2 regions of the Zhenhengia sp. genome follow, and region 2 is predicted to be linked to the other one. Evidence: a T-box and tRNA genes for the amino acid it is inferred to sense, from the RefSeq annotation. Region 2 holds a T-box; the other holds one or more tRNA genes.
What was found. The T-box of region 2 lies ahead of serS (serine--tRNA ligase). A T-box ahead of a tRNA ligase gene usually reads a tRNA of that ligase, here a tRNA-Ser.
Positions count from the first base shown of each region.

Region 1: it encodes a tRNA-Ser, which carries the amino acid that the T-box ahead of serS (serine--tRNA ligase) is inferred to sense. The anticodon was not compared.

Region 1 covers NZ_JBKVCH010000024.1:1,056-13,696, reverse strand. Annotated here, with positions in the region: gene ACLTBU_RS16710 (hypothetical protein) at 215-601, shown strand; gene ACLTBU_RS16705 (AAC(3) family N-acetyltransferase) at 668-1,435, opposite strand; gene ACLTBU_RS16700 (aryl-sulfate sulfotransferase) at 1,585-3,459, opposite strand; gene ACLTBU_RS16695 (thioredoxin family protein) at 3,502-3,807, opposite strand; gene ACLTBU_RS16690 (NAD(P)/FAD-dependent oxidoreductase) at 3,843-4,760, opposite strand; gene ACLTBU_RS16685 (Crp/Fnr family transcriptional regulator) at 5,015-5,683, shown strand; gene ACLTBU_RS16680 (SLC13 family permease) at 5,800-7,251, shown strand; gene ACLTBU_RS16675 (SLC13 family permease) at 7,498-8,946, shown strand; tRNA gene ACLTBU_RS16670 (tRNA-Ser) at 9,053-9,138, opposite strand; tRNA gene ACLTBU_RS16665 (tRNA-Leu) at 9,292-9,377, opposite strand; tRNA gene ACLTBU_RS16660 (tRNA-Asp) at 9,385-9,458, opposite strand; gene ACLTBU_RS16655 (LysR family transcriptional regulator) at 9,508-10,407, opposite strand; gene ACLTBU_RS16650 (DUF4097 family beta strand repeat-containing protein) at 10,677-10,949, opposite strand; gene ACLTBU_RS16645 (DUF4097 family beta strand repeat-containing protein) at 10,934-11,071, opposite strand; tRNA gene ACLTBU_RS16640 (tRNA-Arg) at 11,137-11,210, opposite strand; gene ACLTBU_RS16635 (putative DNA modification/repair radical SAM protein) at 11,363-12,641, shown strand, end outside.
Region 2 covers NZ_JBKVCH010000012.1:75,857-95,979, reverse strand. Annotated here, with positions in the region: gene ACLTBU_RS13110 (MATE family efflux transporter) at 96-1,463, shown strand; gene ACLTBU_RS13105 (hypothetical protein) at 1,501-3,522, shown strand; gene ACLTBU_RS13100 (gamma-glutamyl-gamma-aminobutyrate hydrolase family protein) at 3,596-4,315, opposite strand; gene adhE (bifunctional acetaldehyde-CoA/alcohol dehydrogenase) at 4,446-7,058, opposite strand; gene ACLTBU_RS13090 (sugar O-acetyltransferase) at 7,416-7,976, shown strand; T-box leader at 8,176-8,376, shown strand; gene serS (serine--tRNA ligase) at 8,443-9,717, shown strand; gene ACLTBU_RS13080 (DUF2752 domain-containing protein) at 9,776-10,162, opposite strand; gene ACLTBU_RS13075 (DUF4190 domain-containing protein) at 10,309-10,647, shown strand; gene ACLTBU_RS13070 (DUF2752 domain-containing protein) at 10,683-11,012, shown strand; gene ACLTBU_RS13065 (TM2 domain-containing protein) at 11,027-11,383, shown strand; gene ACLTBU_RS13060 (D-alanyl-D-alanine carboxypeptidase) at 11,475-12,746, opposite strand; gene ACLTBU_RS13055 (ArsR/SmtB family transcription factor) at 12,762-13,049, opposite strand; gene ACLTBU_RS13050 (TetR/AcrR family transcriptional regulator) at 13,229-13,867, shown strand; gene ACLTBU_RS13045 (hypothetical protein) at 13,933-14,166, opposite strand; tRNA gene ACLTBU_RS13040 (tRNA-Arg) at 14,386-14,459, shown strand; gene ACLTBU_RS13035 (sigma-70 family RNA polymerase sigma factor) at 14,645-16,258, shown strand; gene ACLTBU_RS13030 (ABC transporter ATP-binding protein) at 16,299-18,101, shown strand; gene ACLTBU_RS13025 (ABC transporter ATP-binding protein) at 18,104-19,891, shown strand; gene ACLTBU_RS13020 (DUF2809 domain-containing protein) at 20,021-20,123, shown strand, end outside.

The sequences.
Region 1 (12,641 bases), on a different contig from region 2:
TAAAAATACTCAGCTTAATAAAATGCTTTTAATTTAAAATCTTGTTCACCCCAACTTATTTTAATCCATTCCATAAATGTCATTATCTTTCCTATCGCCTCTTCTTCTTAATTATATTTAAATATATATTATTTATTTTCACCATAGGTTTGTCACCCTTTTAGAGGTCGTACATATTATATAATTGTAAACAACTTTAAAGGAGGTTTTTAGTATGGCATGTGATTGTAATTGTTCAAGATTTGAAGATGATTTTCGTAATTTTGAAGAACGTGAAGTAAGAGGTAACTTCTGTGACTTTGACACAGATGACAGAAATGACAGAAATGACAGGGATGACAGACGTGACAGGGATGACAGACGTGACAGAGATGACAGAGATGACAGAGATGACAGACGTCGCCGTAACTGCAGACGCTTAGCTAATGAAGTTGAAAGACGTATCGATGATTTAAAAGAGGACATTAGAAGATTAGATAACGCTTTTGATAGACTTGAAGATCGTGGCTGCATCAGAGGAACTTCTCGTGATGATGACAATGGTCACGGTTGCCGTAGATGTGGTTGCCGTAGATGTGGTTGCCGTAGATGCGACTTCTAATTTAGACCCCCTATAATTCACTATAAAAATCACTAAAAAAGAGTTAAAGTAGGATAATATCCTACTTTAACTCTTTTTTACATCTACAAAATAATGTTCATCTTCTCTAAGTATATTGATAGCTTTTTTCCACATTGCCTTTGCATTTATTAAATAACATTCTGCTTCGAATACTTTCCCTTTTTTAAGTTCAGTACCTTCTTCTAACAACGCTTCAATTCTATCGTAACATTGGATGGTATTTTTAAATCCATGTGTCTTATAGTATTTATAACTCTTCTCTCTATTTACATTAAATAGTTTATATTGTAGCATCTCACCATATAAATAATCCGGTTCTACCAATTCTTCTACCCCGTGCATAGAGGTATTCGGATTTAACCCACATCCTAAAAATAATATATGTCCTCCCATTTCATTAACCAGTCTAAATGGAGAATTTGGTCCACATGGTGTTTGATCTAAATGATGGTTTTCTAGTAACTCTTTTGCAAATCTTCCCTTTGCACACACAGAATGTGTTGGATGCAAGCTACGTACTACACCATCCATCTTTCTGAAACACTCACTTAATGCGCCTACATCAGATGGTGTATCTTTTACACTAAAGGTGTCATTGTTATTTCCATCTACACTTTTATAACTTAATGTAGGCATTAATAATGTTCCTTTTTCACCTAACACATTCTCTATACTTTTTATAAGAGACTCTATTTTTAAATCCTTAAGTCCTAATGCTTTTATAGAACTATGTACTAATAAGATATCTCCCTCTCTCACGCCTAAGTCTCTTAGTTGTTCTTCCATTGCCTTATTATATACGTAACCTATCACCAATTGTGCCCCCTCTTTGTCTGTTATCTTGTGACAACTATTATATTACCACAAAAATATATACTTGTTGTATATTTTTTTATGTATTTTACCGACAAAAACAAAAAAAGGCGCAGAATCTTTTGTGAGATTCTACACCTTTTTTTAAATTATAGGTTAACTACAACACCTGTTTGATATTTTTTATCGTCTACGATAACTGTAATTTTGAAGATGCCACTTAAACCTTCTTTATTAACATTGAACTTAACAACTCTTTCATCTGACTCTTGGAATGTACCTGCGCACATTGCTAAGAATGTTTGTTTAGTTGTTGGAACAAAGTATCTATGTACATCATCATTTGTCATAGATTCTAATTGAAGCATTACAAGTTGACCTCTTTCAAATTTTGCATCAAAGATAATACGGTCAACTTCATTAATGAATTTACCTTCATTAATTTCTGGTAATAATAAACCTGTATCTTCTGCTGGGACTTCTGTTAAGAACTCTTCTGTTACAGCCATATGGCCTAAAAGTTGTCCTTCTCCAAGTTCAAGATTAGTACCTTCATGATAGAATTTAAGTTTTTCTGCTCTGTAGTAATTTGCAGTTGTATGCATTTCATATTTAACTACATCATCTTCAACTTCTACTGTAATAGTTTGAAGTTTTGTTTTTGGATCTTTTGTATCAAGGAACGCTGGTAATACTTGTGTTGGTTTTGCATCATAGTATCCAATACCACCTGAATGTACAAGGTAATGTCCATCTCTGTAATATTCTACGTTACAGATATATGGTGAGAAGAATTGTGCGCCTCTTTCTTTTCCGAACTGCCAGATTTGTTCAATTGTCATATCTTCTGTATTGATTCTATATCTTACACCACGAGAGTAGCTGTCTTTTGATAACACATATTTAGCTGGGTCTTTTGATCCCCAGTGACCATTGTCAAACATCATAACATCGCCATCTGGTAATACAACACATGCATGTTGCTCATATTGCCAATCGAACTCACCATCTCCAACTGGTGTAAAGAAGTACTTATCTACCATTTCTTGTGGCCAACCTTCTGGATCCCCGATAATCCAGTTAAGGTCACCTGTTTCATAATCTAAGTTAATAACAGCATCTTGGTGTCTACCTGATAATGTAAGAGAGTTTGTACGTTTGTCATACCATACAGCATTATTATGGAACCAGTCATGTTCTGACCAGCTACCTGATTTACCTTTATCTTGTGGAAGTACTTTTTTGTAATCCCATGATTTTAAGATTTCACCTGTATTTCTATCTACAAGTACACACATATCTTCTGCAGTTGCTGCTCCAGCTTGTTGTGTAAGGATAAGTAAGTTGCCGTCTTCCATTTCAAATTGGTCATGGTGATAGCCACCTGGAATACGGTATTCTTTATAAATTTTACCACAGAGGCTCATTTCGCAGATACCAGCCATATAATATGGTTTACCAATGAAGCGATTTGAACCAATTAGTACATTACCATTTTTAAGACGTTTCATATCAAAGATAAATGGTTCTGTTAAGTACCAACGGCAGTCTCCGTTATAGTCATAACCCGCTGCATAGTCTTCACCAGCTGGTGTTGTAAACATGATATTATCTTGCATATATTCACTTGTTGTATTGATATATGTACATTTACCAATGTTATCTTGGACAGGTGCTGTTTGAATTTTAACTTCTGTTTCTACACCATTTGAAAGTTTAAGAACAACTGTGTTTTCATAATCTCCATATAAGCCCATTACCGGAAGTCTATGCTCTTTTGTTTTTGGGAATGTATGAGTAATATTTCCAGCTTCTTCTTTACCTTTTACAGTAAGTGTAACTTCTACTTCTTCTTCTGTGTTAAACATGATAACTGCTGAAAGTGGACATACAATATAAGGATTTAATTTTACATATGGACTTTCTACACTGTAACTACCATTTGCAAAAGCTTCAAGCATAGCTTGTTCTTGTCTGTACTGTGCTGTAATAAGATGGTCTACCGATTTAAATGATACTGACATTTTCTTTCCTCCTACCTAAAATGATGTTTTATGATAATTTAATTAAGCTTCTAATAATTGTTTTAATACCGGTTTTTGTTGTAAACCTTTTAAACGCTTTACTTCTTCCCCATCTTGTAATAAAAGGATAGTTGGATAAGATGCTACATCATATTTTTCAACGATTTCTTTATTGCGATCAAAATCTACTTTTAAAATTACTGCATCTGGCATATCTTTTTCTAAGTCTGCTAATACAAAACCTAACATTTTACATGGACCACATGTTTTTGAATAAACGTCAACTAATACTTTACCTTGGTTTGCTACTGCATTAAATTCTTCAAAGTTTGTAATTTCTTTAATCATGATTATTAGCTCCTTTAATTAATCTTTTATACGAATTAAATTGTTTTAATATATTTTGATGCTACTTGTGCTGCAACAGCGCCATCTGAACATGCTGTAACAACTTGTCTTAACTCTTTTGTTACCACATCTCCAGCTCCATAAATACCCGCAACACTTGTTTCCATTCGACTATTTACTTTAATATAACCTTGTTCATCTAAGATACCTAATGCTGCAAAAGCTTCTGTAGATGGCTTAAGACCTATATACTCAAATACGCCATCGCATGTAAGTTCTAACTCTTCTTGAGTTTGGGTAGATTTAATACGCACACCTTGTAATTTCTCTACTCCAGTGAATCCTTCGATGTTATAGAATTCATAAATTGTTACATTTGGAAGGGCACGTAATTCATCACAAGATACTGGGTCTGCTGTTAAATCAAATAGTGTAACTACTTTTACTGAATTTGCAAGACTTGCAAGGTAGATTGCTTCCTCTACAGCAGAATTCCCGCCACCAATAACAACAACATCTTTATCTCTGTAGTAAGCCCCATCACAGATTGCACACCAGCTAATATTCTCACCTGCAAAGCGGTCTTCATTTTCTACACCAAGTCTTCTCGGAATAGTCCCTGTAGCCAAAATGACTGTCTTAGCTTCAAAGATTTTCTCTTCTTCTTCGCATGTAATAATTTTGATATTACCTTCTTCTTTAATATCTTTAACCGTTCCGTAATCAAAAGTCACTTGTAATTCTTGTGTATGCTCAAACATTTTATAAGCAAGCTCTGCTCCATTAATAGTTCCTACACCTGTATAATTTTGAATTTCATGTGTATTAATAATTTGTCCACCTGGTGCAAGCTTTTCTAATAAAAGCACACTCATATTTGCTCTTGCTGCATAAATAGCTGCTGTCATACCTGCTGGTCCTGCTCCAATAATAACTACGTCGTATAGTGCCACGCTTAACGCCCCTTCCATTTACTTTGTATATATTGATTAGATAATTTTTTAACAAATAAGTTTATAATTTTGTCCTTCGTTTCTTATAAATTCAGTATATCATTCTCTTAAATTTTTAAAAATAACGCATGTTATGTTTCAAAAATTTAAGGGCATCTACATCTATTTTTTTATTTTCATTGATTTTTTAGCCAATATATTGTATTTTCAAATATAATACTTATTTTATTTTTACCATTAGAGGGGGATGCATCATGACATCAATAGATAAATCTTATTTTGATGAGTTCTGCAAAATTGGGAAATTTCGTACTGTAAAAAAAGGTGAATGTCTCTATGATTTAGAGCGCCTAAATGATCATGTATATTGTTTAGAAGATGGACTATGTGCTCTTATAAGCATTACAAAATCTGGCGAGGAAAAAATCTATCATTATTTTGCTTCAGGAAGCATTATCAACTTTACTCCTGCATACCTGACACTCCCCTCAAATGCTGCCTCTGCGGCCTTTTATATGTATACTAAATCTGATTGTAAGCTCTATGAAATTTCTTATAAAAGCTTCTACAAATTATTAAGTGAAAATGCTCATCTTAACCGTTATATCATGACACTATTTGCAAATCATTTTTCTAACGTACTTTATCATTTTCACTTTATGCAGGAAGCAAGTACGCCAAGCCGTTTATGCAAAACTTTGCTAGACTTTAGTTATATGTCTGGCAAAAGACGCATTGTAAATAAACATTTTAACTATGTTGAACTCTCTAAATATTTAGGCGTTCACACTGTAACTGTATCTCGTATTATGCGTTCTTTAAAACAGGTAGGTGCAATTGAAAAGGATGGTCACCTTATTGTTATTAAAAACTTAGATATACTAGAACGATATATTCAGGATACAGAATCTCTTCCCTACTAATATATTATTTACCTAAACCTAACATAGGCTATTTTTTATTCTGCCATAGTGTGTTATTGTTTTAACACACTATGGCTTATTTTATTGGCTAAACTTTATTTGAGGGAGAGATTTTCATGCAAGCAAGACTCACCAAAGCTGATATTCACTATTGGATTACTTCAGCTATCGGCATTTTTATTATGCTCTTTTTTAAATTCATTCCTGCTCCAGAACCTATTACTCCTATAGGGATGGAAATCATAGGGATATTCATAGGGATGATTTTACTCTGGTCTTTTATTGATCCTATTTGGCCAAGTTTATTAGGAATTTTATTATTAGGATGTAGTAGTTATGCTTCTATGAACCAAATTCTAATGAACTTCTTAGGTGATGCAACTGTTGTCCAGCTCATCTTTATGATGATTCTTATCGGTGCACTTGTGCAATCAGGTTTAACTGACTATATCGGAAGATGGTTTTTAACAAGAAAGGTTATCAATGGTAAGCCTTGGATGTTCTCATTCATGGTACTCCTAGGTGTTTATGCACTAGGTGCTACATCATCTGCTTTTACACCAATCTTTCTTTTCTGGCCTATCTTATATGGTATCTTTAAAGAGTTAGGTTATAAACCTAAAGATAAATATCCAACACTTATGCTTATTGCAGTTGTAGTTATTGCAATTGTCGGCTTCTCTGCTGCTCCATTTAAAGACGGTCCACTTATCCTTCTTAACAACTATACAACACTTAGCGGCAACGAAATTAACTATACTGCCTTTATGGGATTAACATTACCTTTATCTTTCTTATCTATCATTAGCATCATTTTACTCATGAAATATATATTAAAACCTGATGTTACGTTACTTAAGGAAGTTAATACAGAAATGTTTAATAAAAATCCTTTACCACCATTAAATTTAAAACATAAGATTCTTTCAGTAGCTTTCATAGTTTATATTATTGTCATGCTTCTACCTGGTCTTCTTCCAGCAGATTCTCCTATTAGACCATTCTTTAATGATAATAAATATGGCTTTGCCTTAGCTGTTGTATGCATCCTTTGTTTCATTAAAATTAACGGTAAATTCCTTATTGACTACCAATCTATTGCTAATAACCATACTCAATGGAGCTCTATATTTATCATAGGTGCAGCCCTTACGATTGGCAACGCACTTACTTCAGACGTAACAGGTGTAACACCGTTCTTAAGTAAACTCCTTACACCTATATTTGAAGGAACTGGAGAAATTACTTTTATTATCTTAGTACTTATATTAGGACTTATACTTACAAACTTTTGTAATAGTGTTGTAATTGGGATTATCTTCCTCCCTATTATTCTCACTTTCACTCAATCTATGGGAATTATGCCTGCTCCAATTATTGCTATATTCATTTTTGTTGTTCTATTAGGTACTATTACCCCTGCCGCTTCACCATTCTCAGCAATTATGCATAGTAATAAATCTTGGTTAGACTCTAATGATATATATAAATATGCTACATTAATGACTATACTTATTTTAATTATTACGATTTTAGTAGGTATACCACTTTCAAACATTTTATTCTAAATAACAAGGGCAAAATGATTAACAATCATTTTGCCCTTTTCTGTATATTAACCCAAATTATATTGTCAATTTACTTTTTTATTATGGTGATAATATACATATAATTGATTTATTTTTTTATTTCTTTATACAAAATTTATTTCTAAATAACTTATGTTATTTTTTTATTTCTTCAATTATGTTATTATTTTAACATACTTGATTTAGGTTATTTTTAGAACTTATTTTAAAAGGGAGATGAATTTTATGCAACAAACAGAACGTAGGCTAAATTATTGGTATCTTATTAATTCTATAATTGGCGTGTCATTAATGTTATTCTTTAAGTTCATTCCGGCACCAGCTCCTATCACTCCTGTCGGAATGGAAGTACTCGGGATCTTCTTCGGTGTAATTTATTTATGGACGACTTGTGATTCAATTTGGCCAAGCTTAGTGGGTGTATCGCTATTAGGAATTAGTTCCTATGCACCTATGAATACTATCTTAATGAATTTTCTTGGAGATTCTACCGTTGTACAAATGCTATTTATTATGGTTCTTGTTGGAGCAGTTGTTCAATCTGGTTTAACTAATTACATAGGCAGATGGTTTTTAACCCGTAAAATTATTAATGGAAAACCTTGGGTGTTTAGTTTTATGCTTCTTTTAGGTGTATACGTATTAGCTTTCTTATCAAGCGCTTTTGCACCAACCTTTTTATTCTGGCCTATACTGTACGGAATTTTTAAAGAATTAGATTATAAACCAGGTGATAAATATCCAACACTTATGCTAATAGCTGTTGTAATTACTGCTATACTTGGTGTAGCTTCTGCACCATTTAAAGATGTTCCTCTTATTCTACTTAGCAATTATAAGAATGTTTCAGGTGTTGAAGTAAATTATGCATCTTATATGGGACTTACTATTCCTTTATCACTTATTTGCTTGACTGTCCTTATCTTATTTATGAAATATGTATTAAGACCGGACGTTACAAGCTTAAAAGCCATTAATGCAGAAATGTTTAATAAAAACCCTTTACCACCTCTAACATTCAAACATAAGCTATTAGCTACTGCATTCGGTCTTTTTGTTATCTTAATGCTCCTTCCTGGTATCTTACCAGCAGGTCCATTACAACAGTTCTTCAATGACAACAAATTTGGTTTTGCAGTACTACTCGTAGGTATTTTATGTGGACTTAAGTTAGAAGGTAAGTTTGTTATCGACTATCAAACTGTTATGAGTACTCAGGTTCAATGGAGCACCGTATTCCTTATTGCAGCTGCATTAACTATAGGTAATGCATTAACTTCTGAAGCTACTGGTGTAACACCATTCCTTAAACAAACGCTTACTCCGATCTTCGGAGGTACAAGTGAATTTGTCTTTATTGCGATGATTTTAGTGATCGGACTTATACTAACAAACCTCTGCAACAGTGCAGTAATTGGGATGATTTTTATTCCTATCATCTTTACATTCTGTGGCACAATGGGTATATCAGCAGACCCAATTGTCTCTATATTTATCTTCTTAGTTCTTATGGCTCTTGTAACACCTGCTGCTTCCCCTTACGCCGCACTTATTCATGGTAATAAAACATGGTTCAAAACATCTGATATTTATAAATATACAACTATCATCTCAGCTGTGATGTTACTTATCATTTTAGTTATAGGTATTCCTCTCTCTAAAATCGTTTTCTAAATTCATATATAAAAAAGCTCAAAATGCACATAGCATTTCGAGCTTTTTTATAATACTTATTTTTACATAACAAAAAAGCGTATAACTTATGTTATACGCTCTGAAGCGGAGAAGGTGGGATTCGAACCCACGGCCCCTTTCGGAGTCACTGGTTTTCAAGACCAGCTCCTTAAACCACTCGGACACCTCTCCAAAGTTGTTATGTCAATTACTCTCTTATAATAACATAGTATTTGTCATATGTAAAGCCTTTTTTTAAAAAAATTAAAGTTTTTTAGAACGTCCATAAATCTAGCCCTCAGCTAGGCAAAAAAATCCTACAACTTATGTTGTAGGATTTCCCTATGCCGGAGACCGGAATCGAACCGGTACGGGAGGTAAGTCCCGCAGGATTTTAAGTCCTGTGCGTCTGCCAGTTCCGCCACTCCGGCATATAAGCGACCCAGAAGGGACTCGAACCCTCGACCTCCGCCGTGACAGGGCGGCGTGCTAACCAACTGTACCACTGGGCCATCGCTATTTCATAAGTATAATAACATATCTATTGACGTATGTAAATAGCTAATTTAAATTTTTTATATTTGTTTCTAGTATAGAAAGAAATTCTGCTGAGGCTGGTGATAAAGGGACGCTCTTTAAGAATAGACATCCTATACTTCTCCTAGGAATAGGTTGCATCAATCTAATCTCAAATACTCCCTTACTTTCTAAATAATCTTTAGCAAATTCTTTAACAACACAAGATATACCTAAATTAATCTTAGCAAACTCTAGTAATAAGTCATGTGAACCAAGTTCTATTTCAGGATTAATTTTAATACCTTCTGAAAGTAAATATTGCTCTACATACTGACGAGAATTAGATTTCTTCTCAAGAAAGATAAGTGGTAACTCAGTAAGAGTTTCGAGTGATACAGGATTTTTACTTAACTTCCTATATTCCTCTCCCCCTACAAAGATATCATGTATAGGCAGACATTCTCTTACCTCTAACGCTGGGTCTTCTACCGGTAAATTACATACTGCTAGATCTATTTCGCCTGCCTTTAATAATTCGCATTGCTCAATGGTAGTACGATTAATGATCTTTAGTTTGATATTCGGAAATCTTGTATGAAATTCTTCTAAATAGGGCAATAAGAAAAATCTTGAAATCGTATCTCCCACCCCTATTTTAAGTTCTCCAGCAACTAGATTAAGGGTTTCTTTAATCTTTTGTTCTCCTACCTGAATGAGATTCATAGCTGTATGTATATACTCATAGAGTAAGCCCCCCTCTGCAGTCAATACTACACCTCTTGCACTTCTTCTAAATAAGCTAATGCCAAGTTCACTTTCTAACTGCATAATAGTTTGACTGACAGCAGGCTGTGTCATATAAAGTTTCTTTGCCGCAGCAGAAAAACTCTGACACTGCGCTACCATACAAAATACCTTATAATAATCTAATTTAATATTCATGTAACCCTCTTTAATTTTATTATTTACTCTACTTATATCATATCGTATTTTTTATGACAAGAACAAGGTTCATAAATGAGCTTATCTTCTATCATTCTATATACACACATTTATATTTACACCATATAATCTATACATTATCCTGTCCTTTTATGGATGTACATATGCAACTTATGCCTCACTCTCTTAAAAGTCATGAACCACTTCAACTTGACTTTTATTTTAAGCCAATAAAAAACTTTATATCCATTAAACTAAATACAATTGAGCTAATTAATCTCTAGATTTCCCGAAACTGTTTTTACCCTCAACTTAGCACTTTCATCCTTATAACTATACTTTTTCTTACTTTTTACCATAACATCAAAATCACTTTCAAAATCTCCACTTGTGGAGTTAAACTCTAAATCAAATCCGTTCATCTTAGCAAAGGTTAAGTCTATATCACCTGAAACCGATTCAACTCTTATTTGTTTAGGATGCTGCATTAATTCTAGTTCTATATTACCACTTACGGTTTTACCCTCTACATTATTACACATACCTTCATTTCTAAATCACCACTTGTACTAACTCCCTCTAGGGAATCTATCTCTATATTTTCTACCTTTATATCTCCACTAGTCGTATTTATTTTCATCTCTTTTGCAGCAACATTGATCATTTCAATTTTTATAGCAAAAAGAAGGCATATAAACTTTAAAAGTTTATATGCCTTCTTTTTCAGTACGTATCCACAGGGATTCGAACCCCGGACCCACGCCTTAGAAGGGCGTTGCTCTATCCAGCTGAGCTATGGATACACAATGATTAACCAATTACTTTATTATCTTACCATGATTTTTGACGTATGTAAAGAGAAATCTCATAAATAAATTAAATTTATTCTCTAAATAAGCTTTTCTTCCCTAGACTATCGAACATTTGTTCTGTTATAATAAAATAAGGTGATGTTATGGATATTAAAACAAAATTAGAGATTTTATCAGATGCAGCTAAATATGATGTATCCTGTTCCTCTTCAGGCTCTAAGAGGCAATCTAAGAAAGGTGCTTTAGGTTCTACTGAAGCCAGTGGTATATGCCATTCTTTTACGCCTGACGGCAGATGTATTTCATTACTAAAAATTTTACTCACTAACTATTGTATTTATGATTGTGCCTATTGTATTAACAGGCAATCTAATGATGTGCGGCGTGCAGCTTTTACACCTGATGAAGTCGTTAGCTTAACGATGAACTTCTATAGGCGTAATTATATAGAAGGTCTCTTCTTAAGCTCTGCTATTATTAAGGATCCAAATCATACAATGGAACTTTTGACTACAGTACTTAAGAAACTACGCATTGAACAGAGCTTTAGAGGTTATATTCATGTTAAAGCCATACCTGGTGCAAATGAAGACCTCATTAATGAATGTGGACTTTATGCAGACCGTATGAGTGTTAATATTGAACTCCCATCTTCTAAATCCCTTAAACTGCTAGCACCTAGTAAAGCTAAACAAGATATATTAAAGCCTATGAGGCTTATTAAATCTCATATTCTAGAAAGTCAAGATAACCGTAAGTCTTTCCGTCATGCACCTCTCTTTGTACCTGGTGGGCAAAGTACACAACTTATAGTAGGGGCATCTCCAGAAAGTGACTTAAGTATTATGAATCTAAGCCAGGGGCTTTATGATAAATATTCACTTAAACGTGTTTATTACTCAGCTTATATTCCTATTAATCAAGGCAATAACTTGCCTTTACTTAAGTCTCCGCCTGTTATGCGTGAACATAGACTCTATCAAGGTGACTGGTTATTACGTCTTTATGGTTTCAGAGCAAATGAACTACTAAATGAACAAAACCCTAACTTTGATATTAACTTTGATCCTAAGACCTCCTGGGCACTACGTAATATGCATCTCTTTCCTATTGAAGTTAATAAAGCTCCTTACGAAATGCTTATACGTGTGCCCGGTATTGGACTTAATGGTGCAAAGAAGATTATAAGTGCTAGACGACTTACTAACTTAACCTTTGAAGACTTAAAAAAGTTACGTATTGTTTTAAAACGTGCACAGTATTTTATATTATGTAATGGAAAGTATAATGGAAATGTATCCTATGATGATGAGAAAATTCGCCTTGCTATTAAACCTGAATTAGACCTTAATATAGTTGAAAACAATGCTACCCAACTTAGCCTATTTGATCAACCTCATTCTAAGTCAAGAATTTTACTCT
Region 2 (20,123 bases):
ATTTTTAAAACATAGATAAATTGATAAGAGAAAGTAGCTGGGCGACTTGAACTAACCCAAATACTTTCTTTTTTTGTGCTAAAAAGGAGGTTTATATGTTCAGCGTTTTTAAAGATAAGCAATTTATCAAGAAGTTATGGATTCTTGCTTTACCGATTACTATTCAAAGTTTCATTACCTCATCACTTAATTTAATTGATAATTTAATGGTAGGTAGGTTAGGTGAAGAAGCTATAGCGGCGGTAGGACTTGCAAATCAGTATATCTTTATATTTAACTTATGTATCACGGGTGTAAACGCAGGTGCTAGCGTATTTATGGCACAGTTCTGGGGGAAGAAGGATTTACCTAATATTAAAAAGATCCTTGGCTTAGATATAGTAGTTGGTTTGGCAGTAGCTCTCTTATTTGGATTTGGGGCTATTGTGACACCAGAAGCTATTATGTCTATTCTTTCGAAAGATCAAAATGTTATAGCTCTTGGGACAAGTTATTTATTAGTAGTGGGAATCAGTTGTTTATTTTCAAGTTTTACACAAGCGTATTCGTCAGCGCTTAGAAGTACAGAGCAGGTTAAGGTACCTATGTATGCAAGTTTAATTGGGGTAGGTACAAATGCTTTTTTAAACTGGATACTGATTTTTGGAATGTTTGGAATGCCAAGTCTTGGTGTAGTAGGTGCTGCCATTGCTACCACTATCGCTAGACTTATCGAGATGATTTATATTGTAAGCTATGTATATATAAGTAAAAACAAAATTGCAGGAAAGCTTAAAGACCTTTTAAGTTTTGATAAGCACCTTGTTAAAATATACTTTAAAACATCATGGCCAGTCATTGTGAACGAGATTGTATGGTCAGTAGGTATTACGGCTTATTCCGTAGCCTATGCTCAAATTGGAACAAATGCAGTTGCTACTATGCAAATCGCGACAACGCTCAATAATGTCTTCACTGTACTTTTAGTAGGTATGGCAATAGCTACTTCTATTATGGTTGGGAATTATATAGGTGCTGGTCAGGAGGATGAAGCAAGAAGTTGTGCTAAAAATATTGGTATTTTAACACCTATTATGAGTATAGTAGTAGGTGCAGTAATCTTTATTACAGCACCAATCGTATTAAAGCTCTTTAATGTAACACCTGAAACTTATAGTGATACAATAGATATTTTACGTATTATGGCATTGTTCTTACCTATTAGAACATTTAATATGGTTATGATTGTAGGTGTATTTAGAGGAGGCGGAGATACGACTTATTCTATGCTTGTGCAGGCAGGAACAGTATGGCTTTACTCAGTGCCTCTTGCCTTTATAGGAGCAGTAGTATGGCAGCTTCCTATTCAGCTTGTATATATTTTAATCTGCTCCGAGGAGTGTATTAAAATATGGTTTGAACTAAGACGTCTTAAAAATGGAAAATGGATTAAAAATATCATACATGACACGACTCTCTCATAAAATATTATGATATTAAATCATAGGGAGACGCAGCTATATGAAATTCTATCTCGATAGCATCTTAAAGGGATTTAAGCCAGTAAATAGTGAAGTCGTGTTAAAAGGAGTCTCAAGACAGACCCCTAACTTTGTAATTGTAGATATTGACCAGGATGGTATGCCTGAAATTCTATTTACTTATCAAGTCAATGGAGAAAAGTATATTGGTATCCTCAAAAGGGAGAATATGCAATGGTATTTATATGATGTAAGCCTAGAAAAAGATCAAAAAGCTTTAGGGCTTGGTAATCTTGTTAATGTACTCAATGGTGTAAATTTAACTTCGGAAGATGTAGGGAAAGCAGTTACAATGCAGGACTTAGTAGGGAATAATGACCAAGCTTTTGTAAGTTATGTTAACGATATACTGAACCATGGTATGGTTATGCAGCAAATAGCAGGAGAGGAAACTGTAGCGCAGGCTAATGAGCCTATGGTGCAGCAAGTTATTCAGCCAGCTCTACCACCTAGTACACCCCTTGAAGAAGAACCTTTAGTATCAGCAGGTGGTTTTATCCCTTCCAATACACTAAATACACCAGTGAGTGGGACTCAAACCAATGTAGGTGGCGTAGCTAATATGCCTAATAATATGAATGCAGGTAGTATGACGGGAGAGCAGATCATCCAGCAGACAGGGCCTTTACCACCGCCTGAAAATATCAATACGCCACAGGCACAAGCGGCGCTTAATCAGAATGTAACTACGCCAATTATGAGTATTAATGAAGCAGGACTAAGCACCAATAATAATATGCAAGGCAATGTGGGAGGGCAGATTATGCAGCAAACAGGACCCTTACCACCACCTGGAAATGTTAATACGCCACAGACACAAGCAGCGTTTGGTCAGAATGTAACTATGCCAACGATGGGCATTAATGAAGTAGGACTAAATGCAAATAATATGCAGGGCGTTATAACAGGAGAGCAGATCATTCAGCAGACAGGGCCTTTACCACCGCCTGAAAATATTAATACACCGCAGGCACAAGCGGCGCTTAATCAGAATGTAACTACGCCAATTATGAGTATTAATGAAGCAGGACTAAATGCAAATAATATGCAAGGTGTTATGACAGGAGAGCAGATTATCCAGCAGACAGGGCCCTTACCATCACCTGGAAATGTTAATACGCCACAAGCGCAGGCGGCCCTTAATCAAAATTTTATTACACCGATTATGAGTACTATGGGCATTGGTGAACAGATGGATGAGACTGCATTTGAGGAAGAAGTAGCAGGGGGAGAGATGCCAGAAGTTAAGGTATACAATATTAGTAACGATATGGGAGAGCTTGGCCTTAATATAGCATCTGATAAGGAAGTTATTAACTTTGCTCAAGCAGATGTAACAGGAGATGGCATACATGACAATATTTATTTAGTTGGAAATAGGCCAAGGCCAGAAGTGCCAGGTTATTTTGAAGATGTAGGTTTGAGAGTAGTAAGTGATGGAAGGGTTTATGAAATAGATTTCCCTTATGGCAATGGCTATGGTCCTGTGCTGTTTGTAGGGGATCTCACTCATGATGGCATAGCAGATATTTTAGTTAATATTTTTGCTAGTGGAGGTGGGGGATTCTTAACAAGTTATGCCTATACTTTTGTTAATGATCAGCCAAGTCTATTAGTAGATTCTAAAACTTTTAATGACCTTCAAAGAGGTACAGTTATTTATCAAGATAATTATAGAGTGAGAATTGAGACACTAAGACCACCTAGAGTTTATACAATAGATATTAGTGATAGAGGACCTGAGTACTTAAATCAAATTTATAATCCAGATGGTACTTTAATAAGGCCTACTGAAGGCACCCTGTTAGGTCTTATTACTTTGCATACTGTAGACTTTGATGTAAATGGGGAATATAATCTTTCTGCAGTTCAAAGAGCTATAGGTCTTAGTAACTTAGATACTTTAGGACTTTTAGAAACTTATTTCGCATGGAGGCCAGCTATCAGTAGGTTTCAGCCGTTTGCTCAGTATTTCTCCATACTTGGGCAGCCACCGAGATAGAATAGAAAGCGTAAGCCATAGTATGCTTACGCTTTTTTTATTACAGTATAATTATACCAAGGGAGTATACAGTCTAAGAGCATACCTCTATGAACTTTTTAAAAAGTGGAAGCATACTATCAGAAAGGGCAAGCATAATTTCTGGATGCCACTGAACACCTACAGCAAAGGGATGCCCTTGAAGTTCAATACCTTCTATAACTAAATCTTTAGCCCAGGCTGTTGCAACAACATCTTGACCTAATTTATGAAGGGTTTGATGATGAAATGAATTAGTAGGGAAGGAGTCTCCAAGGAGTGTGTTAAGAAGGCAGTTTTTATCTGTTGTGACGGTATGAGATACATCATAGCGAGAAGCTTTTTGTTGATGTTGAAGAGATTGATGGGGGTATTCATTCATATCCTGATAGACATTACCTCCTTGTGCAATGTTAAGTGCCTGCATACCTCTACAGATAGCTAGAATAGGCATTGGCTGTTTTAGGGCAAGTTTAGTAAGATTAAGATGATGAATATCCACCAAAGAATTGGTTTCACCTAAGCCTTTAGTAGGTTGTTCACCATATAAGATAGGATTGAAATCATCCCCACCAGCAAGAAGTAATCCTTGGCATAAGCGTAATTGGGCTTCAGTTTCTTCTATGTGAATAGTAGGGGGGAGTAAGATAGGTACACCTCCAGCTTTAAAGATAGCATCTTCATAATCTTTATTGTTGTTCGTACTATAACGGCCGCTATAAGGGCCTGAGCGATAAAGTAAATTGGTCGTAATTCCGATAATAGGCTTATTCATACTCAAACTCCTCTAAGAAAAATAGTAGTAGTATATCATATGCCCTAAAATCAAAATAAAGCATAAAAAGAAGGAGAGAAAAGTGAGTACTTTTCTCTCCTTCTTAACTAGAGGAAATTTATAAAGGAACCTATTTACCGAAGTAAGCTTTTCTGTAAAGCTCTTGAAGTTCAGCTACTTTTGGTAAACGAGGGTTAGCAGTAGTACATTGGTCTTCGAATGCTTTGTATGATAAGTCTTCGATAGCACCAAGATATGTTTTTTCATCAATACCGCAGTCTTTAACTGTCATTGGAACGTTAAGTTCTTTGATTAAGTCTCTAATAGCTTTTACTAAAGATTTAACACCTTCAGCTGGAGTAGCAGCTGGAAGACCTAACATTTTAGCAATTTCAGCATATTTTTCTTGTGCCACGTATTTTCCGTATTTAGGGAAACTCATGAATTTAGTTGGTGTTGTTTCACCGTTGTATTCAATTACGTGTGGAAGAAGGATAGCATTTGCACGACCATGAGGAATGTGGAACTCAGCACCTAATTTGTGTGCAAGTGAGTGGTTGATTCCAAGGAATGCATTTGTAAATGCCATACCTGCGATACATGAAGCGTTGTGCATTTTTTCTCTTGCTTCTGGATCTTTAGCACCGAATTTGTATGAACGTGGTAAGTATTCAAACACAAGTTGGATAGCTTTCATAGCAAGTGCATCTGTGTAATCTGAAGCAAGTACAGATACATAAGCTTCGATAGCATGTGTTAATACATCAAGACCTGTATCAGCTGTTACTGATGCTGGAACTGTCATAACGAACTCTGGATCAATGATTGCAACGTCTGGAGTTAGCTCGTAGTCAGCAAGAGGGTATTTCATATTCTTAGATTTATCTGAGATAACTGCGAATGATGTTACTTCAGAACCTGTACCTGATGTTGTTGGGATAGCTACGAATTTAGAGCATTTACCCATTGTTGGGAATTTGTAGACACGTTTTCTGATATCAAGGAATTTTTGAGCCATTCCTTCGAAGTCAGCTTCTGGGTGTTCATAGAATAACCACATAGCTTTACCAGCATCCATTGCAGAACCACCACCAAGTGCGATGATTACGTCTGGTTTGAATGAGTTCATCATTTCAGCACCTTTTTTTACTGTTGTAAGGTCTGGATCTGGCTCAACATCGCTAAATACTTCAATAGCTACTTTGTTTGGATTTTTGTTTAATTGGTATACTAATTTATCTACATAACCTAATTGAACCATCATTGGGTCTGTTACGATTAATGCACGAGAGATTCCTGGCATTTTTGCAAGGTATTGTACTGATCCTTGTTCGAAGTAGATTTTTTCTGGAATTTTGAACCATTGCATATTTGTACGTCTCATAGCTACTCTTTTCTTATTAATTAAGTTCATTGCTGTTACGTTAGATGTAGTGGAGTTACGTCCATATGAACCACATCCAAGTGTAAGAGATGGCATGTTTGTATTGTAGATATCACCGATTGCACCGTGTGTTGAAGGTGAGTTAACAATGATACGTCCTGTTTTAAGTCTATCTGAGAATGCTTTAATGATAGCATCATCTGTTGAATGGATAACTGATGAGTGACCAAGACCACCAAGTTCAACCATTTGAGCAGCTTTATCAATACCGTCTGCAGCATCTTTAGCTTTAATTACTGCAAGTACTGGAGAAAGTTTTTCTCTTGAAAGTGGATACTCAGCGCCTACACCTTCGATTTCACAGCAAAGGATTTTTGTATCTTTTGGAATTGTAATACCAGCAAGTGCTGCGATTTCATATGGGTATTTACCTACGATATCTGGGTTAACCATTTGTTTTTCAGGATTGATAACAACTGGTTCGATTTTTTTGATTTCTTCTTTAGTTGCGAAGTAGCAGCCATGTTTTTTCATGTAAGCTACAGCTTTATCATAAATAGGAGCTTCAATGATAGCAGCTTGTTCAGAAGCACAAATCATACCATTATCAAATGATTTTGAAAGAATAAGGTCTGTAAGAGATCTTTCAAGGTTAGCTGTTTTTTCAATGAAAGCAGGTACGTTACCAGCACCAACCCCAAGAGCTGGTTTACCAGCTGAATAAGCAGCTTTAACCATTCCAGGACCACCTGTTGCAAGAATTGTAGCTACACCTGGGTGATTCATAAGAGCTGAAGTTGCTTCGATTGATGGATATTCAACCCATTGAATACAGTTTTCAGGAGCACCAGCTGCAATAGCAGCATCTCTTACGATTCTAGCAGCTTCTGATGAACATTTTTGAGCTGATGGGTGGAAACCGAAGATGATTGGATTTCTTGTTTTCATAGAGATGATAGATTTGAACATTGTTGTTGAAGTTGGATTTGTAACAGGTGTAACCCCTGCGATAACACCAAGAGGTTCAGCAACTTCCATGTAACCTTCATCTTCATTTTCATTAATAATACCAACTGTTTTATCATATTTTATACTGTGATAAACATATTCTGTAGCGAAAATGTTTTTTGTAACTTTATCTTCAAAGATACCACGTCCAGTTTCTTCAACTGCCATTCTAGCAAGTTTCATTTGAGCTGATAAACCAGCAAGAGCCATTGCTTTTGTGATTTCGTCAATTTGTTCTTGGGTAAGCTCCATAAATTGTTCTAATGCTACTTGAGCTTTTTTTACTAATTCATTTACCATTACATTTGCATCGATAACTGGTGTTTTTTGTTCTTTTTTGTTTTCTGCCATGATAAGTTCCTCCCTGAAATTGGATCATATAATAAATGTGTTTATTTTTTAGAGTAAGCCTAATTATAACTGTGGTTAAAATAATTAGGCAAAGATGGTTATAAATTTAACAACCATTGTGAAAAATATAACTTGATTTATTATAAATCAAGTGGTTGATTAGAATTTGATGCTGTTTACATTTATAATAATAACATGGGATATGATATATGTCAATAAAATTTGTTAAAAAAATAACGTAAAAATTATAAGGCTTATTTTCAAATAATAGAAGAATTATGTAAGAGTGTATTATATCTACTTTATAAAAGCAGTATAATAGAAAGGAAACTTAAGATAATTCAAAGGAGTTATAACATGACAGAAAAAGAGAAAATGTTACAAGGATTAGGATATGATGCTTCAGATGCTGAACTGACAGCAGATAGAAAACGTGCTAGAATGCTTTGCCATAAATTTAATAATCTTGAACCTGATCAGAGAGAGGAAGCTACAGCGCTATTAAAAGAGCTGCTTCAGACAGAAGGGGACCTTTATATGGAGCCGAGTTTCCGCTGTGATTATGGGTATAATATTAAGGTAGGAAAAAATTTCTATGCTAACTTTAACTGTACGATATTAGATGTTAATACAGTGACTATTGGAGATAATGTAATGTTTGCACCAAACGTACAGATTTATACGGCAACACATCCTGTAGAAGCAGCACCTCGTGTTGCAGGTGTTGAGATGGGATATCCTATTACTATTGGAGATAATACTTGGATTGGTGGGGGAAGCATTATATGCCCAGGTGTTAATATAGGCAGAAATGTAGTAATAGGTGCAGGCAGCGTCGTAACAAAAGATATTCCCGATAACGCTGTTGCAGTAGGTAATCCATGCCGCGTGATACGTATCATTGAGCAAGATGTATAAAAAGGCAAAAAAATAACCTAGACTTCGGGGGAGGAAATCTAGGTTGAGGGGGGATTTAGCGATGTACCTCACACTTGGTACAATGATAGTATAGACAGATATAAAAGGAAGTATACACATTAAATAAAAAATATTTTATCTTATTACTGGTTGCATTTTCAAAATGGATGCCTTATAATATAACAAACTTTATAATGTTACAAAAATGATGACGAAAGAAAAGCTTTATGTATTGTTTTTAAGAGAGCTAGTGGTTGGTGTGAACTAGTAAACAAACTGAAGTGTTCCGCTTTCTGAGTTGCTGGTGATGAATCAGAAGGGGATTGCCCTTTATAGCAATGAGAGGTCAGTATAAGCTGATGAATAAAGGTGGTACCACGAGTCTACAATCGTCCTTTTATCCATATGGGTAAAAGGGCGTTTTTTATTTTATATAACTAGTTAATTTTATTAAAGAGGTGAAATCATGTTAGATATTAAAAGACTACGTAGTAATTTTGAAGAAGTAAAAGAAGCTTTAGGTAAAAGAAGTGGTAACTATGATTTAGAGGGGTTCTTAGAACTTGATACTAAAAGACGTGAGCTTCTTGCAGAAGTAGAAGTACTTAAAAACAAGCAAAACGTTGTATCAAAACAAGTACCAATGATGAAAAAAGAAGGTAAAGATGTAACAGCTGTTCTTGCTGAAATGAAAGAGCTTTCAGAAGAAATTAAAGGTATTGACCAACAAGTCAAAGAAGTGGATGATAAACTTCAAACTATCCTTCTTACACTTCCTAATACTCCAAACCCACAAGTACCAGTTGGTGCAAGCGATGAAGAAAATGTGGAACTTAGAAGAGTAGGGGATGTAAGAGAGTTTGATTTTGAAATTAAACCACACTGGGATCTTGGTGAAAGCTTAGATATCCTTGACTTTGAAAAAGGTGCTAAAGTAACAGGGGCTCGTTTTACATTCTACAAAGGCTTAGGTGCTAGACTTGAGCGTGCTATCATGAACTTCATGCTTGATATGCATGTAGACAAACATGGTTACACAGAAGTATTCCCTCCATTCATGGTAAATAGAGCAAGTATGACAGGTACAGGTCAGCTTCCAAAATTTGAAGAAGATGCTTTCAAAGTGCAAGGTACAGATTACTTCTTAGTACCAACAGCAGAAGTTCCTGTAACAAATATGTACAGAGACCAAATTCTAGATGGTAAAGACCTTACAATCAAACACTGTGCGTACACAGCATGCTTTAGAGCAGAAGCTGGTTCAGCAGGACGTGACACAAGAGGGATTATCCGTCAACACCAATTCAACAAAGTAGAAATGGTTAAATTCGCTAGACCAGAAAATTCTTATGAAGAACTTGAAACACTTACAAATGATGCAGAAGGTATCCTTCAAGCTTTAGGCCTTCCATACAGAGTTGTAAGACTTTGCACAGGAGACTTAGGATTTAGTTCAGCTATGACATACGATATTGAAGTTTGGATGCCAAGCTATGGGCGTTATGTAGAGATTTCAAGCTGCTCAAACTTTGAAGATTTCCAAGCTAGACGTGCAAATATTAAGTTTAAAGATAATATTAAAGATAAAGCACAATTCATCCATACATTAAATGGTAGTGGTCTTGCTGTAGGTCGTACGACAGCAGCTATCCTTGAAAACTTCCAACAAGCAGATGGATCAGTTATCATTCCGGAAGTACTTCGTCCATACATGGGTGGTGTAGAAAGAATTACAAAATAAACATTATAAAGTATTAAAGAGGTTGCTTAGCAACCTCTTTTTGTATGGCATTTTTAGTCTATATAAAGTTACGAAGAAATCCCCATAACATATAAAGTATGATTAGGGTGATAAATAAAAGCCTACAGAATAATCTCGTATTAATAAGATGCATAAGATAGAGTAGCCAAGAGGTGTAGTACTTCTGAAAAAGGCTGTTAGCAACAATAGCTATACTGTCTTCTATAACGAGTATAAAAGTAAAAGGATAGACAAAAAAAGTGAGTATAGGGTTATAGCCAAATGCTTCATGAAAATTAAAAGTAATAAAGTTAAGAAGGGAGCGAGTGCCTCCGCACATAGGACAAAGGATATGATAGGTGTTATACCAGTAACAAATAGATTCAGATTTTAGGGGAGTCTTTGTAAGCAGATAAAGTGATAGAAGTACTAGAATATAGAGCATAAGTCTTCCTATATGTAACAGGTTTTTGACAGGTTTAATGGTCATAGTATACTCCTTAGTAAGGTTAAAAAGTTTGACTAGTCAAAAAATATTTGAAAATACTTTATACTTATAATACAATAAAATCAGGTAAAGGGGGAGTAGAAATGGATCAAGATCAAGAACAAAGACAAAATCAGACAGAATATAAATCGGTACCAACTCAGTATACATCAAATAGTGGTCAGAATAGCTACCATCATGAAGTGGAAAGCACGCAGGGACAGGGGTATGGTATTGCCAGCCTATGTCTAGGGATTGTAGGTCTTTTATTATCTTGCTGCCTTCCTGTTATTGGTTTTATACTACCTGTTTTAGCTATTGTATTTGGTGTCATAGGCATTAAGTATCCTAGTGGTAAAGGTATGGCTATAGCTGGACTTGTATTAGGATGTATAGGAGTAATTCCTGCTCTATTTATGGTATTTGCTCTTATTGCTTATTAGATATGAAGTTAAAGAAAATAACAAAGTTAAAGCTTATGGTAGCTAGCGTGACACTTATTGGGGCACCGATTATAATGATCGTAGTAAGTGTACTAAGTCATAATCAAACCACTTGTATATTTGATGCTTTGGGGGTTAAGTGCTTAGGATGCAATATATTAGGAGCACTCCATAAGTTAAAACAAGGTCAATTTGTCGAAGCGTTTTACCAAAATCCTTTGATTTACATATGGCTAGGCTTAGGAGGGGGTATCCTCATTAGTGAATTATATACTTTAGTTAAGAGGATTATTGATCGAACGTATAAGCATGATAGCTTATTAGAATGGCTATTGAAGAAGATGTTTAAAGGGATATTATTATAAGGAGGAGAATAAAAATGTTTTGTCCAAAATGTGGAACAGAAGTAAGAGATGAGGATCAATTTTGTAGTAAGTGTGGTGCAAGTATATATGGAGCAGAACCTAATCAGCAATACACAAGTTATAATGCACAGCCTCAATATGCACCAGTAGATAATCGTAAATCTAAATTAGTAGCAGGCCTTCTACAACTTTTCTTAGGAGGATTTGGAGTAGGAAGATTTTACTTAGGCTATACTTCTATAGGTGTTGCACAACTTCTTGTAAGTTGTCTTACTTGTGGTATAGGTGCAATCTGGCCATTTATTGATGCTATTTTAATTCTATCAGGTCAAGTGCCTACAGATGCTGATGGTAACACACTGAAAGATTGAGCTGAGATTAAATAAAAAGGGAGTTTCCTAAAACTAGATAGTCAGTTTTAGGAAACTCCCTTTCGTTATATAAGAGAATGATTTTTTCTTTTTATTTATAAAGGCCTGGATGGATAGGCCCATATTGGAGAAGTAGGGTGCTAAGTTTATCTATAAGATAAGTAGCTTCTTCTAAGGTTAAGTTACTGTCTGGAGATGTACTACTTGGGCGTGTAACCTCTACAGCACCGGTACCTATGTTAAGTGTATCTGTGATAGAGTTTAAGATTTTTAAGCTTTCTGCATAAGAGATAGGTTGGTTAATTCTATAAACAGGGCTAGTTGGAAGTGCATAAGGTACAAATGTATATTGGAGGTTGTCAGGAAGCATACGTTCTAACATCATAAGAAAAGTATGACCTGTAGTAGAGTCCATATAACTTTTTGTCGTAGGTTTCAACCAACCATTGATAAGGGCAGTTTCTACATAAGATTGCCCCCAAGAAGAGTAGGAGGTATTTTGAAGCAACAGATCTCCATTTTCATCTTTTATAGCTTTAAAATTACTGCTACCATATTCAAAAAGTTTATTGATATCTTCAAAGTGACCTGGATTATTAGACTTCATAACAACAGCTATTAGGTCCAAACCATCATATTTGGCTTTAGCTACAAGTGTACGTCCAGCTGGTGTATGATAACCCGTTTTTGCAGCTATGACATGTTCATTATAAAAAGGAGAGTCTTTTTTAAAGAAAGCTGCAGTATGTTTTAGAGGTAGGACTGTACCTTTATTAAGAACATGAAAATCATAAAGAGGAGTTCCTGCAATTTGGCTGACTATAGGATTATTAAAAGCTGCTGTTGTAATGAGAGATAGGTCATAAGGTGTTGTATAGTGATTAGGGTCATGGTAGCCATGAGGATTCACGAAATGAGAAGAAGTAGCACCTAAACTTTGAGCCTTTTCATTCATTTTACGAGCAAAACTTTCAATACTGCCTGCATTGTAGAGGGCCATATCATGAGAAACAAAATTATCTGAGCCCATCATAATAGCATGAATACCATCTTTATATCCGTATTGATCGCCAACTGAAAGTCCAATATGGCTACTATCTGAAGGAACCTTTTGAATACTATCTTGTGATTTTGTAATAACTACATTTTCATCCATGGATTCAACAAGCAAAAGAGAAGTAAGGACTTTAGTGGTACTAGCAGGATAGAAACGTGAATGGCTATTTTTACTATATAAAATAGTTTTAGTTTGGGGCTCAATTAATATAGCCCCTTCAGCAATTAAATCAGGTGAAGGTGAAGCAAAAATCAAGGTAGAAAAGATAATATAGAATATAAATGTATAAAGTAATTTTCGTTTCATTTAATAAGAACTTCCTTATAAGTTTTTAGTGCAAGGTATAAGTGTCTTAATAATACCAATAGCATCTTCATCTACAACTTGGTATTCAATCTCCAGACCATTACGTATACCTTTGATAATGCCAGCAGCTTTGAGCTTGGCTAGATGCTGAGAAATGGTAGATTGAGGCATGCACATGCAGTGCTGGATATTAGTAACATTACATTTCCCTTTATAATAAAGATTAGCTACAATACAAAGTCTCGCGGGATGTGCTAAGGCTTTGAGAAGTTCAGCCTTTTGCTCTAATAGAGAATCGTCCATGATAAAACCTCCTTCATATTATTATAATATATCAATATTTATTACCAAAATCTAGTTTTATTTATACTTAAAAACGGCTTAGTGGATATAAAAAATATTTCTTTAAAAATGAATAGAAAATTTAAAATGGACCATACTTTAAAGGAAAACATGAAGTGTAGAATTGAAAGGAGTTAATTATGTACGAATCATTAGAGAGTTTTCCTTTAAGAAAGATTAACTTTGTAAAAACGAGGACGACTATTTTAAAAGCAGTAAGCCATTTACTTAAGGAAAAGGATTTTTCCTCTATCACTGTAGATGAAATTTGTAGCCGTGCTCAAATTTCAAGAGGGACTTTCTTCAATTACTTTTCTACTAAAGACCATGTATTCCATTACTTCTTGAGGATTTTTACAATCCGTATCGCGCTCCGTATGAAACAATGGCCAGAGGATTTATCTTTTGAAGAAAAGATTAGAGAAATTTATAAGTGGTTCAATGAAGAGACACAATACAGCCGTTTTGTAGATAGTTATATAAGCTTTTTACTCGGTGTAGGAGAAGAAAATAATGAAATGAAGCTTATTGATGCTGAATTTGTTTACTTCTTTAATGGTATTGAAGAAGAAGAGTATGCTTATTATAATAATTTAACTCTTCATAATCTCTTTGAAAAAATCTGTAAGACAGCTCAAGGGAATAATGAAGTTGCATTAAAAGATGATGCTAAAGAACTTGCTAACTTATTTACAGGTGTACTGATAGCAAGTTATGTAACAGATCAAATGAATGGTAGTATCGACCACCTTGCTGTATTTGATAAGATTTGGAAATGAGAAGAATAAAATTTAACATAAAAAAGGCATGGACTAATTAATTAATCTATGCCTTTTTTATGTTTTTATTTATGGAGCCATAAAACTATTTGGTCTCTTATGATACCTATAATAAAACCTATGGAGCATGCTATGAGGATATGGATGAGTTGAAAGAGTACAAATTCAGGAGTAAGTACAAAAGTCATACAAAATAGAGCCCATATAACACTAGCACAAGTAGCACCTTCTTTGCCTTTTGATAGGCCGAAACCTATGATACTTACATAAATGAGTAGTTGCCATAATAAAATTACCATTATGAACCTCCTATGAACGAGATAATAATCTGATCTATTTTTAAAGAGTGTATCCTAATTGGAGATTTGTAATTCAATAGGAGTTAAAAAATGTAATTTTAAATTGTTCAAGGGTGGTGTGTTAATAAAAAAATGCTTAACTAATTGAGTATCAAAACTCTGTCAATTCATATTGAAGTGGCTACTAAAAAGTGCTACAATAATTAGGTAACTAAATAAGCACGCGTAGTTCAGCTGGATAGAGCGTCTGACTTCGGATCAGAATGTCGTGGGTTCGAATCCTACCGCGTGTGTTCTATAAAAAAGGTAAGCATTGAGTATTAAAAGATACAGTGCTTACCTTTTTTTGTTTATTTTACAGATAAAAAATATATTTATAAGATACTTAAATATTTTCCTATATAAAGCAAAGTTTTTTCAAACCTTTTGCATGGGTAGTACACTATATATATGTAACGAATTATTAAGGAGAAGAAGAATGGAGAAAATGCAGGCAGATTCTATCATTGAATATTATATGAGACCTATGTACGGTTTTGCACTTAAAAAGATGGGAAATCTAGCAGAAGCAGAGGAGTTAGCAGCACAAATTATTTTAGAGATTTATCAAGTACTGTGTTATAAGGAAGATTTTATTGATATAAACAACTATGTATCTAAAATTGCACACAATGTTTGGGTAAGATATTTAAAAGAAAAAACAAAGAAAAAATGTGAGACTACGTTAGAAGACCCATTAATGAATAACTGTGCAGAAGAGATATACAAGAAAATGATAGATGAGGAGACGAAAGGTCTATTAAGACGAGAGATTGCATATCTATCTAGGCAGCAAAGAAATATAATTGTTGATTATTACTATAAAAGAAAGTCAATAAAAGAGATTGCAAGTGAAATGGATTTATCTGAAGGTACAATAAAGTGGAATCTTTTTGATATAAAGAAGGAGTTGAAGGTGGGAATGAGAGCAATACGAACGGTGGGAAGTTTAGGAATTAATCCTATTAGATTTGCGTCTATGGGGCATAGCGGAATACCAGGCGAAAGAGGAGATACAAGTGATTTTTTAAGTAAAGTCATCACACAAAATATAGCTTATGCAGCGTATCATGAGCCACGAAGTATTAAAGAAATTGCGGAAGAATTAGGGGTATCCTCTGTATTTATAGAAGATGAAATCCATACACTTGAAGAATATGGATTTATGGAACGACTTCCCGGGGGGAAATACAGAACGCAAATCGTTATTGAAGAGCCTTTATTAAGTGAAAAAGAAGCAATACATGAATTAAACAAAAAATATGCAAAGATTTTTTATGAGAAGTATTACAAAGAGCTTCTGAGTTTAGAAGATAAAATTAATAAAATTGGGTTTTACTACCCTGATCAGGACTATAATTGTTTATTATGGACACTTATTCCTTATGTTGCACAATTTTTGAATTTTAAAGAGGATGAAAGGATTAAAGATGAGGACGTACTTATATATAGAAAAGATGGAGGTAAATATATTGCTATAGCAAGGATTGATAAAGCTTTAGAAGTAAATTATGATGAACAAAAATATATAAGTATGTATATGGGGAGAGGGAGTGAAGATGACAAGGAAGTACAAGGATGGCAAGTATGGACTTTTTGGAGTGGAAGGAATGGAGGATGGAGAGATAACAAATATAGTGATTATGTAAGTATGATGTATTTCATAAAAGGTAAACTTGTTGAAAATGAAGTAACGGAAGAAGTTTATAGCCGTTTAATAGAAAAGGAGTATTTAATACAGGAAGATCATGGATACAAAGTTAATATCGTATACTTTGAAAATAAAAATCAAGTTGAAAAATTAGAAAGCATTTTACCTAGACCCTCAGATGAGGTTAGACAATTAAGTTTAGAATATGGGCAGCAGATTTATGAAATAAAGAGAAGAGGCTATCCTTCACATGTGCATAAGGCATTAAGAAGTTTAACGCAAGAATCAATAATAAGAAACCTAATTCCTTATGTATTAGAAGAAATGCTTCAACAAGGTGTTTTAAGATTGCCAACAGAAAAGCAGAGGAAGGGTATATCAACTATTTTATTTTTAGGATGATACTTTAAGGAAGAGATAATAAATGATAAAAGGAGATGTTATGAAAAGAGAAGTGTCTAAGTATACAACTTGGCAAAATGTAGTTTATGTTATTCAAGGAGCCTGGAAATATGATAAGAAGGTATTTGGTTATTTCGGAGTATATACTTTCTTAGCGTCTATTCAACCCTTCATACTTATCTTCTTTCCAAAATGGATTTTAGAAGAGTTATTAGGTGCTAAAAGGCTAGAGCAATTAGTAGCGTTACTTGTTTCATTCTTTTTAGTTGCAGCTGTAGTAGGTTTTTTTATAACATGGTTAAGAAGCCTTTATTTTCCACACATGATAAAGATTCGATTTGAATTTATTAGGAAGCATCAAAAGAAGTGTATGATGACTAATTTTAAAAATACTGAGGATTCAGACTTCCTAAATGATATGGAAACTGCTTTTAGATGTTTAGGAAGTAATGATATAGGTATAGAAGGCATGCTTCATAAGTTATTTGCATTAGTAGGAAATTTAATTGCTTTAGGTGGTTATGTCACTATTATAGCTACACTAAACATATGGGTACTCCTTTACCTTGTTGTTAATGTAATTATCTCCTATTTTATTACCTTTAGAGTTAAAAAATATGAACATGACCAGAAAGATATTATTTCTGAAAATGATAGAAGGTCTAATTATTTGTACCATGTTATGTATGATTTTTCATATGGTAAAGAACTAAGGTTGCTAGGTATTAGAGACTGGATTGCTGAAAGATTTGTGGAGTACAAAAATAGGAGATTAACCATACATAAGAAGATTAAATGGAAGTATTTTAATGTAGGATTAGTAGATATTAGTTTATTAGTTATTAGAGAAGCCGTAATCTACAGTTACTTGATTTATTTAGTAATGAATAAGCAAATTTCTATTCCGGATTTTACAATGTATTTTACAACGGTAGCAGGGTTTGCTGGATGGATGACGATGATGATGAAAGATTTAGCCTATATGAGAGCACAAAATCTTAATATCTGTGATTACAGAAGTTTTATTGAGAAAGAAGAAGAGGTAGAGCAAACACATAAAATGTCTGTGCCAGAGGGACCTTATACCTTTGAATTTAGAGATGTATCTTTTAAATATCCTAATAGTGAAAAGTATGTTTATAAGCATTTAAACTTAATCATTCACTCCGGAGAAAAATTAGCTATAGTGGGACATAATGGGGCTGGAAAAACAACTTTCGTTAAATTGTTATGTAGGCTTTATGATGTAACAGATGGAGAAATTTTATTAAATGGCATAAATATTAAGTGTTTTGATAAACAAGAGTATTATAAAAAGTTCTCTGTAGTATTCCAAGAGATTAAGACACTAGCATTTTCAGTAGCAGAAAATATTGCGTTGCAAGAAAAGGAGCATATTAATTATGCCAAAGTTGCTCAGGTATTAGAAGAAGCTGGAATGAGTAAAAAAATAGAAAGTCTCAAAAGAGGTGTACATACGGCTATCCAAAAGATTTTAGATGATGAAGGGATTGAATTATCAGGAGGAGAGAATCAAAAGATTGCTATCGCTAGAGCACTCTATAAAAATGGAGAAATTAGGATTCTTGATGAGCCAACTGCAGCATTAGATGCATTAGCAGAACATGAGATTTATATGAATTTTAATCAAATGGTACAGAATAAAATCGCTATTTATATCTCACACCGACTAGCTTCTACACAGTTCTGTGATCGAATAGCCATGTTTGAACAAGGTAAGCTTGTAGAATATGGTACACATGATGAATTAATGGAGCTTAATGAAAAATACGCAGATATGTTTGCTGTTCAAGCTAAATATTATCAAGAGGAGGGTGCGTGAGGATGAAGAAGTGGGATATGAAAGGACTTAAAGGGGATATTAGGATAATCAGCTATTTTTTAAAGCTTGTAAACACTATTTTGCCAAGTTATATACCGCTTATAGTCATTGCAGCTTTCTTTAAAGCTATAGCACCTTTTATTAATATTGTAATGCCTAAATTTATCCTAGATGAGTTAATGGGACAACAAAGAATACACATATTTGCTCTTTTGGTAGGGGGAGTAGTTATTGGAAACGGTGTATTTAATTTGATCAATAGTTTTTTTGCAACTAAAGTAGATATTGCTAATTCAAAATTAATGAATGGATTTGAGTTGCACTTAGGAAGGCATATTATGAGTATGGATTTCGAGAGCTTAGAAAATCCTAAGATTTTAAATCTTAAGGATCGGGCTTTATTCCCTATTACGAATCAAGGAGTCCTCTGGAGAATGATAGGGGGATTCATTAACCTATTACAAATTATATTAACGCTTATAGGGTTAGTAGCTCTTATATCTACAATCAATGTAGGATTAGTAGGTATTATTATAGGGATTGTACTTATTAACTCTTTCATTTTTAAAAGACTACAGGCTCTTCAGTTTAAATTTAATCAAGAACTTATTCCTTTAAATAGAGGATTTAGTTACTATGCCTCCTTAGCCTCAGATTTTTCTATGGGAAAAGATGTGAGAATTTATAATATGCCTCCTTACATTTTAAGCAAGATAGATGAGTTTAACGAAAAAAGTTTAGACGGTTTCAAAAAAGTATTTGGAATGCAGGGTAAATATGAGGGAATATCAAATATCAACTTACAGTTTCAGATGATTATTGTATACGCCTATATGGTGTGGAAAGTTTTTAAAGGAGCTATAAGCGTAGGAGATTTTACTATGTATATTTCAGCTACTAATAATTTTTCAACGCAAGTATCACAACTTTTAACTCAGTTTATTGAAATCAGGCAAATGTGTAGATATCTTGACCTTTATTTACAATTTGAGGCCTTGCCAATTAAGGTACAGAAAGGTAGTAAAGAAATAGGAGTATTGAGTAGCGTAAACATTGAATTCAAAAATGTATGGTTTAAATATCCCCAAGCTGAAGATTATACCTTAAAAGATGTTTCATTAACTTTAAATAGTGGAGAAAAAATGTCTATTGTTGGACAAAATGGAGCAGGAAAAACTACTTTTATCAAATTACTTTGTAGGCTTTATGAGCCTGAAAGAGGAGAAATTTTAATAAATGGAGTCAATGTGAAGGAGTATGCTTTTGATGAGTATACAAAATTATTATCAGTTGTATTCCAAGACTATAAACTTTTTTCATTCACAATCCAAGAAAATATGTCTTTCAATCAAGCTTGTAATCAAGAAGAACTGGAGATAGCCCTCCAAAAATCTGGAGTAAGAGATAAAGTGGCAAGTCTAGATAAAGGAGTAGAGACTTCGCTTTATAAAAATTTTGATAAAGAAGGCACCGAGCTTTCGGGTGGAGAAATGCAGAAATTAGCTATAGCAAGGGCTATTTATAAAAATGCACCAATTGTAGTATTAGATGAACCAACAGCGGCGTTAGATCCTTATGCAGAGTATGAAATCTATGCTAAGTTCAACGAACTAGTAAAAAATAAAACAGCTATTTATATTTCTCATAGATTATCAAGTTGCAGATTTTGTGACAAGATAGCTGTATTTGATAATGGAAGACTAATCGAACAAGGTACACATACAGAGTTAAAAGAACAAGATGGTAAGTATGCTCAGATGTGGAAAGCACAAGCACAGTATTACGTATAAAGAGACTAAGAAAAAATCTTTTTAGTTCAAAATTAAACTATGTTTATGAATAGAATAAATCTCTATATAATTGAAAGTATATGCTTTATAATAAGCTGATATTTTAGATTAATAGAGTGGGGGAAAGGTATGAAATGGAAGCAAGTTGATAGAAATAGGCTATTGTATATGGTATTAGTTGCAATGGTTATGGTACTGGGGATTTTATCAAGAAAAGTAGAGGGCCTACCAA